Regions from separate parts of the Paenibacillus sp. AR247 genome, predicted to be linked through region 1. Evidence: riboswitches for the same ligand, from Rfam matches in the RefSeq annotation. Region 1 holds a riboswitch; the other holds the start of a gene.
What was found. A riboswitch is a leader RNA that binds a small molecule or an ion and turns the genes downstream of it on or off. The one in region 1 is predicted to bind thiamine pyrophosphate.

Region 1 (8,445 bases):
CGTATCGCCCTTCACGCTGAAAGGCTTCGTGCGCACCTCGGCTTTAAAGTTCTTCTTCTCCCCGGGTTTCATCGATGCACTCGCGGGAGTCACCCGCATTTCCTTGATTTCTTTGGCGGTGCCTTCCCAGGTGAGGTTAAGGTTGATGTCGTACTCGACCAGGTATTTTGGAAAGCCGTTTGGTCGGTGCTTGATGTCGAGTTCTTTACGAGTAGTAAAATTAGCTCCTCCAGTAATTGTATAAAACAAAATGCTTATATTATCCGGCAAGATAACAAAATTTGGTTGAGTTTTTCCTGGAGTGAAGTAAATAGGGTCTCCGAATGTTGTTTGGTCCTTTAGTAGTTTTACGTTTTCAACTGCTTGTGCAGGAACGCTGATGTTATCTTGATCAAGAAAATTACCAGGCTGGTATTCCAAAGTGTTAATCTTTGTAGCTGTCTCAGTTTTCTCTGGATAAGGGTTATTTTCGTTGTCTCCTATATTTCTAGCAGTATAATGTAAATTTTCCTGTTCGATATCTGCTTGAAAGGATCCATCATCCATTTGATACCAATACTACCCCCGGACCGGAGTAGCTTTTGCAGTTCACTTTTTTTGTCACCACTTGCCTTGTTTGGGGACCTGGAGGTTCGACTTTACTATCCGAAGGATAACTTTCAGCAAAAAGAATATTCGTGGGAAGAAGTAAAAGAATCATTAACGAACATGACCACAATACACTAGTTAGGTATTTGATTCTCACGACATTAAAGCCCCTTATTCTGACTTCTTCATAAGAATTCCGCCATAAGTCCCGTCATCTGCGAAATAACTTTCGCCTGCACTATTGCCACTTGTAATATATCTAGGTACTGATGAAGTAACCCAAAATCTTGTTTCACTTACCTTAGAGAAAAACTCGTCACCGCCATCAGTCGCCAACGTTTTAAATCCAAACTTAGGAGCTGTTGAACTAAACAATCTATACCCACCTTGTAGCGCGGCATTGATACCATTTGAGTAACTTCTGTTGTTGAAATTTTCACTAAGAGTTTGCACAGATGTATCAATAAAAACAATGTAAGATCTATCAAAAAACTTAGTCGCCTTATCTACAAACATTCTGCCATAAATACTCCCGGTTTGTTCTGCACTCAAACCACTCATAAAAATATAATGATAAACTTTAACTTTACCTTCTCCATTCCTTAGGCTCGAGCTTTTCCCAAGAATTGATTTTAAATCATGCCCCTCCGTATACTGATACGCCGGAATCACCGTCCGGAGATTCGTCCCCGTCGTCCCTACTTCCCGCAACTCGTTCAATCCCTTGAACGCTTTTGGCGCCTTCGTCTGCGTCGTCTCGTAACGCTGAATAATCACCGCCACCTCCGCGCGCGTGGTCGTTTTGCCGCCGCCGAAGCTGTCGTCCGGGTACCCGGACATCAGTCCCGTTCCCAGCATGACCGACACATACGGATAGTCGGCCTTGTTCAAACCGCCTTTGTAATACTCCGTCACCGGAACGATGGTGTCCTTCGTGTCCTCGATCGCCTGCTTGTACTCTCCGTCGCGGGCCGCCAGTCCCGAGGCCATCCACTTCGCCATTTCCACCCGCGTCAGCGGAGTGCCCGGCTTAAAGCCGTTTGTGTAATCGGACGGACTGAAAAAGCCCTTCCCCGCTGCCTCGCTCACTTCCTTTTCGCTCCAGTGCCCGGTCAAATCGGAAAATGCCGCTGCTCCGCCAGCGTTTTCGTTCGTCGACACCCTGGCCAGAATTGCTGCAAACTCAGCCCGAGTAACCGGGTCGTTTGGTCTGAATTTTCCGCTGCCGTCACCTTTGAGATAACCTTTGGATACCGCATCGTTAATGGCCTGATACGCCCAGTGGGACGCCGGCACATCCTTAAAGGCCGCCGCCGCTGCGGCCGGCACTGGCTGCTCGATTGCTCCTGCCGTTCCAAGAATCATCGCCCCGGCAAAAATGGTCATCAACATCGCTTTGAACATACTTCTTCCGCTCCAATCTTTTAAAATATGCAGTTTCTTGAATTTCCTATTTCCTCAAATCCCCTGATCCTCTAGCTTCCTTATCCTCCCTGACATTCTGGTATAATCTAACTTTCTACTTCTTCCCGGACCGTCTGTGCTGCTGTTCTCTTTGTAGCTCTAATACTAAACTCTCTTGCTAAAAAATATGTTTTCTTAACCGACGGGACTGCTTGCCCACGCGTGGCCCTAAGCAGCCACACCTCCTTATGTATTACTGTGAAACTTCTTTCCTATTTAGCATAGGACTACTTGCAGTATACTACAGGATTTTCGCAAAATTTGTCATTAATTGTCACTAATACATCATCACTTCAATTATATGGGTTTAATGGATATATAAGATGCACGTGCTGCAAATAGCTTTTGCGACGCCCGACACAAAAAAACAAAGCAGGAATGCATTCCTGCTTTGCCATGTGCTTCATGCCAAACGAATAACTTTATATTGTCCGTACTTTTATTAGCTAGAACAATCAATATTTAACGACGTCAATCCTTTATTTTGTCCGAAAAAGCGCCCGCCTGCACCTCACCGAACCGGTTCGGCCGGAACGCTCCACACCACTCCGGCAGCGGCTTGCCCTCCACGCTATCGGCGATCAGCGCGGCCGTGACCGGGCTGAGCAGGATGCCGTTGCGATAATGACCCGCGGCCACAAAAATATGGCCGGCGTCGTCCAGCCGCCCAATCAGCGGCCGGCCGTCCAGCACCGCCGGGCGCAGTCCCGCCCAGCGGTGAAACGGCTGCACCTCACTAAGAACAGGCAGCACTTGCTTGTTCCACTCCGTCAGCCGACGGATCCCTTTGTCCGTGACGGACGTGTCGAACCCGGCGATATCCTCCGAGGCGCCGCACACGAGCGTTCCGTTTGCTTTTTGGACCAGGTATCCCTGGCTGGTGAACACCAGATGCCGAAGCGGCTCGCGCTCCTCGTTCCAAGTGTAGGCGCAAATTTGCCCCCGGATCGGATGTACAGGAATCCGGATACCGAGGGGTTCCGACATCTCCTGTACCCACGCACCGGTGCTGATCAGCAGCCGGTCCGCTTCAAACCGCTCGCCACTCTGAGCCCTCAGCGCAACCCGCTCCCGCCATTCAGCCAGCTCGATCAGGCCAAGATGCTCATGAATCTGCACGCCGGAGGCCAGGCAGGCCCGTTTGACCGCTTCCGTCAAATCCGGGGCATACACATGGCTCTCCACCGGAGTCCACAAGGCGGCAACTGCCTCGCGGGTCAGTCCCGGCTCGGCATCGAACAGCGCGCTCCCCGTTAATATTTCGCTACCGGAGCCCCAGCTCCGCTGCCATTCCAACCGGCTCTCCAGCGCAAGCAAATCCGCCTCGTGCCTCGCGATGTACAAGCTGCCGGTTTCGGCATATTCGAAGGAGACGCCGGAGATGTCCTTCACCGCCTGCTGCCATTGCGGATACAGCGACAAGCTCTCGCGGCACAACCGGAAGAACTCGTCCGGCGACTCCACGTTCTCTGAATACGGAGCGAGCATCCCTGCCGCCGCGCCGGAGGCCTGCCCACCGCAGGGTCCCTTTTCGAGCAGCGTGACGTGCAGGCCGCGGCGGCGCAGCTCCAGCGCGCAGGATAATCCGATGATGCCGCCGCCCATGACGATGATGTCTCCGCTCATTGTTACAGCCCCCTGTCCATCCTTTTTTATTCGATGACGAGCGATTCCAGGCCGCTGCTGGCCGAAGCATATTTCTTCTTCGGAATCCGCCCGGACAAGTAAGCCAAACGCCCCGCCTCAACCGCCAGCCTCATCGACCGGGCCATCATCACGGGATCTTTGGCTTTGGCCACCGGGGTATTCATCAGAATGCCGGAGACCCCCAGCTCCATCGCGAGCGCCACGTCACTGGCCGTCCCCAGCCCCGCATCCACGATGACAGGGACCGACAGCTCCTCCACGATCAATCCGAGATTGTACGGATTCAGAATGCCGAGGCCGGTCCCGATAGGCGCTGCGCCGGGCATAACCGCGGCTGCCCCGGCATCCTCCAGCTTTTTGCAGATCACCGGATCGTCGGAGATATACGGCAGTACCGTAAAACCGTCCTTGACCAATATTTCCGTCGCTTTTAACGTTTCAATCGGATCGGGCAGGAGCGTCCGCTTATTGGCGCTAATCTCCACCTTGATCCAGTCGCTGAGTCCCGAAGCCCGCGCCAGGCGGGCAATCCGGACCGCCTCATCAGCCGTTGTCGCCCCGGACGTGTTGGGAAGATAGATGTATTTCTGGGGCTCCACATGCTGCAGAATGGAGTCATCCTCCACCGAATCGAGATGGATCCGGCGGATAGCGAACGTCAGCACCTCGGTTCCCGAAGCTTTGATCGCCTCCATCTGCACATAAGGATCGGGGAACAACCCGGTCCCCAAAAATAACCGCGACGACAGTTCCTGTCCGCCAACCTGCCAATTATCTCTGCTCATTTTTCCCCTCAACCTCCCGCTACGAAATGGACCAGCTCCAGCTTCATTCCAGGCACAACCGGAGTCGTCTCCCACTGCTCGATCTTCAGCACCTGTCCGTCCGCTTCCACCATGACCGGCCTGCCGGACAGCCCCAGCAGGCGGAGGACATCGGCTACCGTCTCGGCCGCCAGCTCCCGCTTTGTTCCGTTAATGACCAGTTCCATCCGCCGCTCCTCCTCTACCTTCAAGCTTGTGAATGAACGCCCGGCATACCGCTTCCGGGTCAGGGCTGCCGACGATTTCGCTCACAGCGCAGACGCGGCTCGCACCGGCCCGGATCACTTCGTCCACGTTGCCCAGCTTGATGCCGCCAATCGCCACAAAAGGGATCTTGATGACCCCGGCGACTTCCCGAATGTACGAAAGACCGACCGGATCCACCACATCGGCTTTCGTAGCCGTCGCATAGATCGGCCCGACGCCGATATAATCCGCCCCTTCCGCTTCGGCGAGCTGCGCTTCCGAAATTGCATGGGTGGATATGCCGATGATCTTGGAGCCGACAAGCTTTCTGGCTTCCGCGATCGGCATATCGCCTTGACCGAGGTGAATCCCGTCGGCGTCCACCTCCATCGCGATATCAACGTGATCGTTCACGATAAAAGGAACACCGTAGCGGCGGGTCAGCTCCCGCAGCTCCGCCGCCTTGCGCAGCAGCTCTTCCCTGCCGCTTGTTTTGTCGCGGAATTGAACGATGTCCGCCCCTCCCCGAATGGCTTGCTCCATCACGTCCACCAGCCGGCGTCCCGGATGGAACGTCTCGCCGGTAATCGCATACAGACGAAAATCGACCATGACTGCTTCTCCTCTCTTCCCTTTGCCTTTCCCTCCATTTCATGCCGGCTTCTATCATCGCGAAGGGTAAGCCCTCATCTTGCGAAAGCGCCCTCTTACCCGGTTAACACAAAAAAACCATTCGAGAAATACACGAATGGCACCGCAATTCGAATGATATTCTCTACGCCAGCATTACCTGGATCAGATTAACGGTCCGCAGCATAAGGCTGCCATCTCAGCCGGACTTCATCCAGCACCCGCATTCCTATTTAATTTCACAACCACTATAGCCCAAACTGCTGACTTTTGGCAATAGCCAGAGTGAGATCGCCGGCATCGGAACGCCTTTCTCATCCATAGCAGCGATTCTCGCAAAATTTCATATATTTGGGTGCGGCGAACTTCTTATTTTATCTCTTGCGTCATCACATATCGTCCCCGCCCGTGAATATAAATGTTTAACAAGCCAAAGTTTGTGCTGAGTATGGGAACATGGGAGGTGCCTGAACATGCCATCAGACGATCATTCGCTGTTTGTGGTGTCCAAGGAGGACTGGTCACTGCACCGGAAAGGGTACCAGGATCAGGTCCGCCATCAGGAGAAGGTTAAGGAAATCATCAAGCAGAACCTGCCCGACCTGATCACAGAAGAAAACATCGTGATGTCGGACGGTAAGCAAATCATCAAGGTACCCATCCGGAGCCTCGATGAATACCGTTTCATTAAGCCGAAAGAGCAGCAGGAAGTCGAAACCGAATCGATCACGTTCAACGACATCCGCAAAAAAGGCATGCAGTCCAACATCGACAAGAAGCGGACGATCCTGGAAAATCTGCGGCGCAACGCCACTAGCGGCAAGCCGGGAATTCACCATATCAGCCCCGACGATCTGCGCTACAAAACGTGGGAGGACGTCGTCGTTCCCCATTCCAGCGCAGTCATCATTGCGATGATGGATACGTCCGGGTCGATGGGCACGTTTGAAAAATACTGTGCGCGCAGCTTCTTCTTCTGGATGACCCGCTTCCTGCGCCGCCAATACGAAAAGGTCGATATCGTCTTTGTGGCCCACCATACGGAGGCCAAAGAAGTCACCGAAGAAGATTTCTTTACCCGGGGCGAAAGCGGGGGCACGATCTGCTCGTCCGCCTACCAGAAAGCGCTGGAAATTATCGACCGGCGCTACCCGCCCGCCAAGTACAATATTTATCCGTTCCATTTCTCGGACGGCGACAACTTGACTTCTGATAACGAACGCTGCGTGCGGCTGATTGGCGAGCTGCTTAAAGTCAGCAACATGTTCGGTTACGGGGAGGTCAACCAGTACAACCGGAGCAGCACGCTGATGTCCGCGTACCGGAATATCAAGCTCGACCAGTTCATGTATTACGTCATCAAGGAAAAGGGCGAGGTCTACCAGGCGCTGCGTACGTTCTTTAAAAAGCAGGAAGGCGCACTGACCTAAGCCGAAGGACCGTCTCCTGGAACGCAAAATTATGGCATATAAAAAGGTCGTTGTCCCGTTACGCTGAGTAACCAACAACGACCTTTTTGCATGGCCGGGTGACCTCTATATAGCATGACCCTCGATTTGCAGCCTTTTTCCCACAATCGACTGATCCTGACTCCTGCCAGGCTCCTCACTGATGGCATGCTCATCATTGCCAACGTGCTCCTCATTGCCAGCGTGCTCCTTACTGCTGCCAAGTTCTTCACTCCCGCTAGGCCCCGCACGCACGACGTCCATGTTTCGTACTTCCGCTAGGCTTCTTCCGCCTGCAGACGGTCCCGAACCTCCATCAAGGCAAAGCCAAGCAGGTTCTTCCCTTTCCACAGCAGCGGGTTCAGGACCGCCTCGTCGTCCGCGGCCAACCCCACGCCCCAGATCGAATCCACGGGACTTGCCTCTACCAGCACCCGCTGCCTGGTGCCCAGTAGAAATTGCTTCAAATCGTCATTTTGGGAAAACTTTGCTTCGCTTCCCCGGACCACAATGGAGTACCCTTCCCGGTCCCATATGGCAGGATCGAATCCCCTCACCTTCCGCCCCAGATCTTTAGCCTGCTTCGGGTGCTTGGCTGCGAGAATCTGTTCCCGGATCTCTTCGTCACCGAACAGTCTGGCTTTCTCGGCCATCATATAATGCTCGGCACTTGCATATTCCACGCCGTCCACGGTAAACTTCGCTTCCCACCACTGGCTGAAGCAGCTCTTCGTAATAGATCCGTCCGCCGCGGGCTGGTGCCCCCAGAAAAAAACATATTTCAGCTTGGTCCCTTTCCGGAATGCCTTCCGGAGTTCTTCCAAGGTATACATCCTCTTCCCCCTATATAAGAGCATCCCGTGCGCTTAAGTCCTACAATCATTGATAAAGGCCCTGTGACCCGCATGCCCGTTGATCACAGCCTCAGGCATCCAGGCTGGCCGATCCCTTTCGGTACGCTGCTCGTTCGCCTCCCGGCTCAAGCGGAATATCCCATGGCGCCTTCCGGGAAGCGAAGGTACCCATCCCCAGCAGCGTCTGTCCGCGGGTCATGATATAGACTACATTTGCAAACTGCTCCTCCGGTTTCCAAAAGCGGCTGGCGGCCATAAATGCGATCAAATACTCTTCCCAGCTGCCGTAATGCTGCTGCACATACCCGGCCGCTTCCAATTTAATGGCCCAGGCCTCTTCCTTCGTCAAATATCCGTAAGCGAGCCCAACCCGGCTCAAGAAAATCGCCCATCCGCCCCCGAAGGCGGCTATTTCTCCGGCGGGCAGCTGCGGCAGAAACGTATGAACCATGCTCATCCGGGCATACTCCGGATGGTCTTTGGAGGCCTCCATCCAGTTTTGCCGTGCCTGTTCCGGCAGCGCCGACAGTTCGGCGTGCAGGGCCTTATAATCGTCACGGTTCCCGTCCTCCAGCAGCCAGCGAATCCGGGTCTTTAAGGTCTCGGCGTCCTTGATGTCCCAGAGCCGCAGCCCCTTTTTCAAAACCCGGTTCCCGAGGTAACGCTCAAATTTCAAAAACTCGTAAGGCACATAATAATAAGCCAGCACGCTGTCGATGCATACGCTGGAGAGACAGCGGAAGTACAGCTCCAGCTGTTTGATTTGCTTCTTCTTGTAATCGATGCGCATGTCGTCCTCCATTA
Region 2 (6,904 bases), on a different contig from region 1:
CGGCTTTCCAGCTGCAGCGGCGGAAGCTGGTTCACCAGAGCGGACTGCAGGGGCCGTCAGGTGCAGGAAAATAAGCCATTCAAATTAAATGCGGGCCAGCAGGTCCGCTTTTTTTATTTTGTATAACCCCTAAAAATATATTTACAGGTTATAAAAATACGTTTATACTCCAATTATAACTTGTAATACAAATTTTAAAGGTTATACAAAGGAGATGGATGACATGGAACTTCAAAAGCTTCCTTGGGCAGGCATTCGAGTGACGGCAGGAGCCACATCGGTGGTCATAGACCCGCTTTATCATTTTCCGGAAAGATACGGCCAGTCTCACGAACCGCTCTTCCCGCTTCGGTGCTGATCACCCATGAGCATACAGATCACTTTGATCCCCAGGCCATCATCGATGCCTACGGGGCAGACATTCCCGTGTACCTCCCGCAGGAGAGCGTCCTCCTTGCCGAAAATAGCGGTCTCAACCGCGTAATCGGTGCTTCCGTCGGCGATGCCTTCCAAATCGGTGCGCTGGGCGCAGCCGCCACGTACTCCGTCGACGGGGTCGGAGACGTGCAGATCGCCTGGGCGCTGAGCGACGGCGAGCACCGCCTGCTCCACTGCGGAGATACGCTGTGGCACGGCTACTGGTGGAAAATTGCCGCGGCTCACGGCCCATTCGATGCGGTATGCCTGCCGGTGAACGGTGCCGTTCTGGAACGCCCTGATCGTCAGCCGCCCAGCGGCATGCCGATTACGCTGCTTCCGGAACAAGCGGCCGCGGCCGCACGCGTTCTCGGGGCCAAACGGCTGGTGCCGATCCACCATACCGCCATCCACCATCCGCCTGTATACCTGCAGACTCCCGATTGGCAAAATCGCCTGCGGGCTGCAGTTGGTGATACAATGGACATAGCATTCCTGAACACAAAGGAAACGATTACTCTATAAAGGATGACGCATCATGGATAAATCCCCTTCCCGCAACGTGCTGGGGGGCGCCCTGTGGATCAATCTCGCCAATACGGTGCGCATGCGGGAGCACCGGGTCACGGATATGCTGGAGGAGCCAGGTTATTTAGACGAATGGCTCCACGATAATGAATTGCACGGCTTGAACAATACCCCAGGGGCAGCTTCAGCTGTGACGCGGGAAGACCTGCTGCCCGAACTGCTCCGTCTGCGCGGCGTGTGCCGGCACGTTCTAGAAGATCTGGACCCATGGTGGTACCCTTGTCGGATCGAGGCATTCGCCGCCATGGAAGCCGAAGCGTCACGGTTAGACGTGGCGCTTCGGGCCGAGCGGGATGCACAGGGCACCCCCCCATCTCATCACCTACGGGCAAAACGCCGTCCAAGGCGTGCTGTACCCCATCGTCCGCTCCCTGTTCGAGACGCTGGCAAGCGTATCTTCGGACCGCATCCGGATCTGCGAGCATGACGACTGCATCCTGCACTTTGTGGACACCTCCAAGAGCGGCAAGCGGCGCTGGTGCAGCATGGAAACTTGCGGCAACCGCCATAAGGCGGCCGAATTTTATGCGAAAAAGAAGCAGCGCGGGAACTAAAATAAGCCTGGGATCGTCTGATGGACATCCCGGGCTTTTTTTAATGGTTCTATTTCGTTGCTGACTGCCCTTCATTGATATGGCGGACACTCAGCAGTTTAGCTCCTTTGTCCAACGACTTGTAGGAGTATGTCGATAGGTACGTTCTTCCGACCTCTAACAAGTTCCAAGTGTTTTCATTATCGACTTTAATTTTAACTGGCCCTTCTTCTTTACTATGGGTTTTCTCGGCGACAATCCAATATGTCGAGCCAATGAGCTGCTTATCGAGTATCGTTATGTCCCCTCCGCCAGACGTTGGCCCGGTACATGCTGTCAACATACACATGAAAAGCCATGCTGCAATTATTTTTTTCAGGACCCTCTCCCCCGTTCCTGACTGTTTCAATACCTAACGAAGCCACCAAACAGCCTATAATTTATAAACAATGATGTTTGCATAAAGTTGTCTTACAACTCGGATTTAAATGCTATAATGGCCTTAATTTAGGGCAAACCCATTACTTATAAGTGAAAAGGAGCTTATACATATGGCTAATAAACGTTTGGATCATGTCGGCATCGTCGTACGGGATTTGGAATCAACCATCCGATTTTATACCGAGATCGTGGGCCTGGAGCTGAAAGGCCGGCTGACGCACACCAATGGCGTGTTCCAGCTGGCGTTTCTCGGTTTCGGGGGCAGCGACGAGACGGAAATCGAGCTCATTCAAGGCTACAGCTACGACCTGCCTGCCGAAGGCACGGTGCACCATTTTGCGATCCATGTCGACGACATTCAGAAGGAATTTGAGCGGATCCAGGCGCTCGACGGCGTGGAGCTGATCGATCAGGAAATCGTGACCCTGCCCAACGGATACCAATATTTCTTTATCTATGGTCCGGAAAAAGAATGGATCGAATTTTTCCAGAGATAATCTGGAATCGGGCGGATGTCTGGACACCCCCATGGGGATGGACTATAATATGGGAGGAAAACAACCCAAAAACCTTATAGAATCCGGGGTGCTGGAATTGGCCGGCTGAGATTGTATCCCTTCAAGATACTGACCCTTTTAACCTGATCTGGGTAATGCCAGCGTAGGAAACCGTTTGTCACGGCATACAAGCCGTGCTGATCTTGCGCATATGAAGCGTCCCGTTTACGGGGCGCTTTTTTCATTCATACTAGTGAAAAAAGCTTCTATGATTCAGTCACTCAGATCGGCTTACGATTCTAAAGTATAACGGGGGAGAGGGGATCACCGGTCGATGCTTCCACAGAGAGAATAAGAACGGCCGGACATCAAAGGAGAGAGAAAGCCATGAAGAACAAATCCATCGGACTGCTGCTGGTCTGCATGCTCGTACTGGCGCTTGCCGGATGCGGCGGCGGCCAGAACAATACGGGCAGCGGAGAAGGCACATCCGCTTCCGACAGCACGGCAGGCCAGGATAACACCGCAGCGAAGCCGCTGAAGGACGTCAAAGTCGTCCTCGACTGGACGCCCAACACGAACCACACTGGGCTCTACGCTGCCAAAGACTTGGGCTACTATAAAGAAGAAGGCTTGAACGTCGAAATCGTGCAGCCGGGCTCCACCGGCGCCGATGCCATGGTCGCTTCCGGCAAGGCACCCTTCGGCGTAAGCTATCAGGAGAGCGTGACCCAGGCCCGCACGCAGGGCGTGCCGCTCGTCTCCATCGCCGCGGTCATCCAGCACAATACGTCGGGCTTTGCCGCACCGGTGGACCGGGGCATCAAGACGCCGAAGGATTTTGAAGACAAAACCTACGGCGGCTGGGGCTCCCCTGTGGAGGAAGCCGTCATGGGCTCCATCATGGAGATCGACAAGGCGGACGTGAAGAAGGTGAAAATCGTCAACATGGGCGACGCCGATTATTTTACCGCCGTGAAGCGGGACATCGACTTCGCCTGGATCTTCTACGGCTGGACTGGTATCGAGGCGAAGCTGCGCGGCGAGCCGCTGGACATGCTGTATGTCAAAGATTATTCCGAGAAGCTGGACTACTACACGCCGGTTCTCGTAACGAACGAGAAGCAGATCAAGGACGACCCTGAGCTGGTTAAAGCGTTTATGCGCGCGACCGCCAAAGGTTATCAGTACGCGATCGACAAGCCCGAAGAAGCTGCCAACCTGCTGCTGAAGGACGTGCCGGACCTCGATAAGCAGCTGGTGATCGAAAGCCAGAAATGGTTAAGTCCTAAATATCAGGACGACGCAGCCCGCTGGGGCGAGCAGAAGGAACAAATCTGGAAGGGCTATTCCGACTGGATGTACGATCACAAGCTGCTGGACAAGCCGCTGGACGTGAAGAGCGCGTACACGAACGACTTTTTGCCGGAACAATAAGCCGCATCCAACCAAAAATACACGTAATCTTATCAGGAGAGGAAGTTGATTCGCATGGCCAATACGCTGTTAAGCATTCAGGTGATCCCGAAGACGCCGGGCAACGAAGACTCTTACGCCTACGTCGACCGTGCCATTGAGGTCATTCAGCAGTCCGGCGTGAAGCATGAGGTGCACCCGCTGGAAACGACGATGGAGGGCGAGCTGGAGGAGCTGCTGGACGTCGTGCGCAAAATGCACGAAGCTCTGGTGGCCGCAGGCAGCCCGAGTATCATCTCCCAGGTCAAAATCGCCCATAATCCCGGCGGAATCAGCATGGACAAGCTGACGGAGAAGTACCGTCCATGAGAAGCTGGTGGAAAAACGTATGGCCGCCCCTCGTGGCGGTCATCTTCTTTTTGCTCGTGTGGCAGCTGCTGACCTCCCTGTTCCATATTGAACAATGGATTTTGCCTGCGCCGAGCGACATCGCCCGGGAAGCCGCGGCCGCTTCCGGCGGCTTGTGGGAGCATGTATGGGCCACGCTGAAGCTGACCGTATTCGGCTTCGCCATCGGAACCGCCATCGGGCTGGTCATCGCACTGATTCTGCATTTGATTCCGTTTTTAAAACAGGCGCTGTATCCGCTGCTCATTCTAAGCCAAAATATCCCGACCATCGCCCTCGCCCCCCTGCTGATGATCTGGTTCGGCTTCGGCCTCCTGCCCAAGCTGATCGTCATCACGCTCGTCTGCTTTTTCCCGGTGGCGGTCGCCGCCCTGGGCGGCTTGAAGCAGACCGATCCCGTCATGATGAACTACATGCGCATGATCGGGGCGGGCAAGGGCCAAATTTTCGCCAAGCTGGAGCTGCCCCACGCACTCCCTTCCATCTTCTCCGGCATTAAAATCGCCGCCACCTACAGTGTCATGGGTGCGATTATCGCCGAGTGGCTGGGGGCCGACAAGGGCATCGGCTATTATATGATGCTGCAAAAATCGGGTTACCGCACCGACCGCATGTTCGTGGCGATCATGATCATCGTCGTGCTGAGCCTGCTGATGTTCGGGCTGATTGCGCTGCTCGAAAAATGGTTCGTCCGCTGGAAGCCGAAGCAGGGCTAGCGGGCCTGGCAGGAAAGGAGAATTGCCGTGATAAATCAAGAAACCACGCCTGCACTGGAGATCGACTCCGTCAGCAAAAGCTTCAAAGAGAAGCGCCGGACGCTGCCGGTACTCAGCGACATCTCGCTGACCGTGGGCCAAGGCGAATTCGTGTCCATCATCGGACCGTCAGGAAGCGGCAAGAGCACGCTGCTGCACGTGATCGGCGGGCTGACCCGCCCGGATGCCGGCACCGTCCGGATGAACGGCGCCGAGGTGACCGGGCAGCAGGGGCATATCAGCTACATGCCGCAGCAGCCCGCCCTGTTCCCTTGGCGGACGATCGAGGACAATGTGCTGCTGGCCCAGGAGGTGCACGGCACTGTCAGCCGGGAGGCCCGTGAGGACGCGCGGCGCTGGCTCGCCAAAGTCGGCCTGGCCGGCTTTGAGAAGGCGCATCCGCATACGCTGTCGGGCGGCATGCAGCAGCGGGCGGCCTTTCTCCGCGCGCTGCTCAGCCCGCAGGAGCTGATGTGCCTGGACGAGCCGTTCAGCGCGCTCGATGCGCTGACCCGCAGCGACATGCAGCGCTGGCTGCTCGACATTTGGGAAGAGAACCGCCGCTCGGTTCTCTTCATTACGCACAACATCGAGGAGGCGCTGCTGCTCTCAAGCCGTATTTACGTCTTCTCGAGCAGGCCGGCCGCGGTGCTGCACGCCATCGACGTGCCGTTTCCGCGCCCGCGGCGCGAGGAAGTGACGGAGGCTCCCGAGTTTCTGCAGCTGAAGCGTCAGCTGAGCGAATGGATGCGCGAGGAGCAGCGAAAAATGCAGGCTGCACAGCAAGGAGGTTCACGCCTATGAGCGGCAACCACAGCGAAGTAAACCCCGCAAACGGCCAAGAGATGGTCCTCGACCGGGCAGCAGCGGCATCCGCATCGCCGGCGGAGGCGAACCGGTCGCCGCTTGCGCCCTTGATCGATGCCCATATTCATCTCGATACCTATAAGGAGCACGAGACGCAGGCGCTGCTCGGGAGCCTCACGGATGCAGGCGTCGCATCCGTCATCGGCGTGTCCATGGATTTGGCATCGAGCCAAGCCAATCTGAGGCTTGCCCAGGCTTGGCCCGGGGAAGTCTATCCCGCCTTCGGCTTCCATCCTGAGCAGCCGCTCCCTGCTGACCGCGAGATCGACGCGCTCTTCGGGTGGATGGCGGAGCATGCGGATGACATGGTCGCCGTCGGAGAAGTCGGCCTGCCGTACTACTCACGGCTGGAGGCTGCCGAAGCCGGGCTTCCTTGGGATAACGGGCCGTACGAGGCGCTGCTTGAGCGCTTCGTACGTTTTGCCCGGGACCATAACAAGCCGATCGTGCTGCATGCCGTGTACGAGGATGCGGATATCGCCTGCGATCTGCTGGAAAAGCACGGCGTCTCCCGCGCCCATTTCCACTGGTTCAAAGGATCGGCGGACACCGTGCGGCGCATGGCGGATAGCGGATATTACGTCTCGTTTACGCCGGATATCGCCTATGAGGCGGAAATCCAGGAGCTCGCGCGCCGGTATCCCGCCTCCCAGGTGATGACGGAGACCGACGGGCCTTGGCCGTTCGAAGGACCGTTCGCCGGTCAGATGACCCATCCCCGCATGACCGCGGAGGTGGCCCGCGTATGGAGCAGCATTCGTGGCGTCCCCCTGCCGGAAGCCAGGGCGCTGCTGCATGCCAATGCCTGCCGTTTTTACGGCCTTCCGCGCTAAATCAAAAAAGGGTCTGCCCGCTGCGGGCAGGCCTTTTTCTTTTTACAAACCCAGGATATGCCCTTAATACAGTTTCTGCTTGTTTTCAACCCGCTTGGTATCCAGATTCAGTTCCTGATAATAGATCATGTTTTTGTCCACCTTGGTCA

Region 2: linked by a shared signal. The riboswitch ahead of CPT76_RS32275 (ABC transporter substrate-binding protein) and the one ahead of thiE (thiamine phosphate synthase) in region 1 are both predicted to bind thiamine pyrophosphate.

What each region holds. Positions count from the first base shown of each region.
Region 1 is NZ_PCZT01000002.1:395,027-403,471, forward strand. It holds gene CPT76_RS02360 (DUF5704 domain-containing protein) at 1-249, opposite strand, end outside; gene CPT76_RS02365 (S-layer homology domain-containing protein) at 760-1,992, opposite strand; gene thiO (glycine oxidase ThiO) at 2,524-3,678, opposite strand; gene CPT76_RS02375 (thiazole synthase) at 3,705-4,484, opposite strand; gene thiS (sulfur carrier protein ThiS) at 4,493-4,690, opposite strand; gene thiE (thiamine phosphate synthase) at 4,674-5,321, opposite strand; TPP riboswitch at 5,465-5,574, opposite strand; gene CPT76_RS02390 (YeaH/YhbH family protein) at 5,813-6,769, shown strand; gene CPT76_RS02395 (riboflavin biosynthesis intermediates N-glycosidase) at 7,066-7,620, opposite strand; gene CPT76_RS02400 (DUF1266 domain-containing protein) at 7,712-8,431, opposite strand.
Region 2 is NZ_PCZT01000024.1:290,123-297,026, forward strand. It holds partial or broken gene CPT76_RS32245 (MFS transporter) at 1-74, shown strand, start outside; gene CPT76_RS32250 (MBL fold metallo-hydrolase) at 352-942, shown strand; partial or broken gene CPT76_RS42360 (hypothetical protein) at 1,049-1,273, shown strand; gene CPT76_RS32260 (CGNR zinc finger domain-containing protein) at 1,299-1,559, shown strand; gene CPT76_RS32270 (VOC family protein) at 2,090-2,476, shown strand; TPP riboswitch at 2,551-2,663, shown strand; gene CPT76_RS32275 (ABC transporter substrate-binding protein) at 2,864-3,913, shown strand; gene CPT76_RS32280 (thiamine-binding protein) at 3,968-4,261, shown strand; gene CPT76_RS32285 (ABC transporter permease) at 4,258-5,016, shown strand; gene CPT76_RS32290 (ABC transporter ATP-binding protein) at 5,044-5,859, shown strand; gene CPT76_RS32295 (TatD family hydrolase) at 5,901-6,755, shown strand; partial or broken gene CPT76_RS32300 (hypothetical protein) at 6,819-6,904, opposite strand, start outside.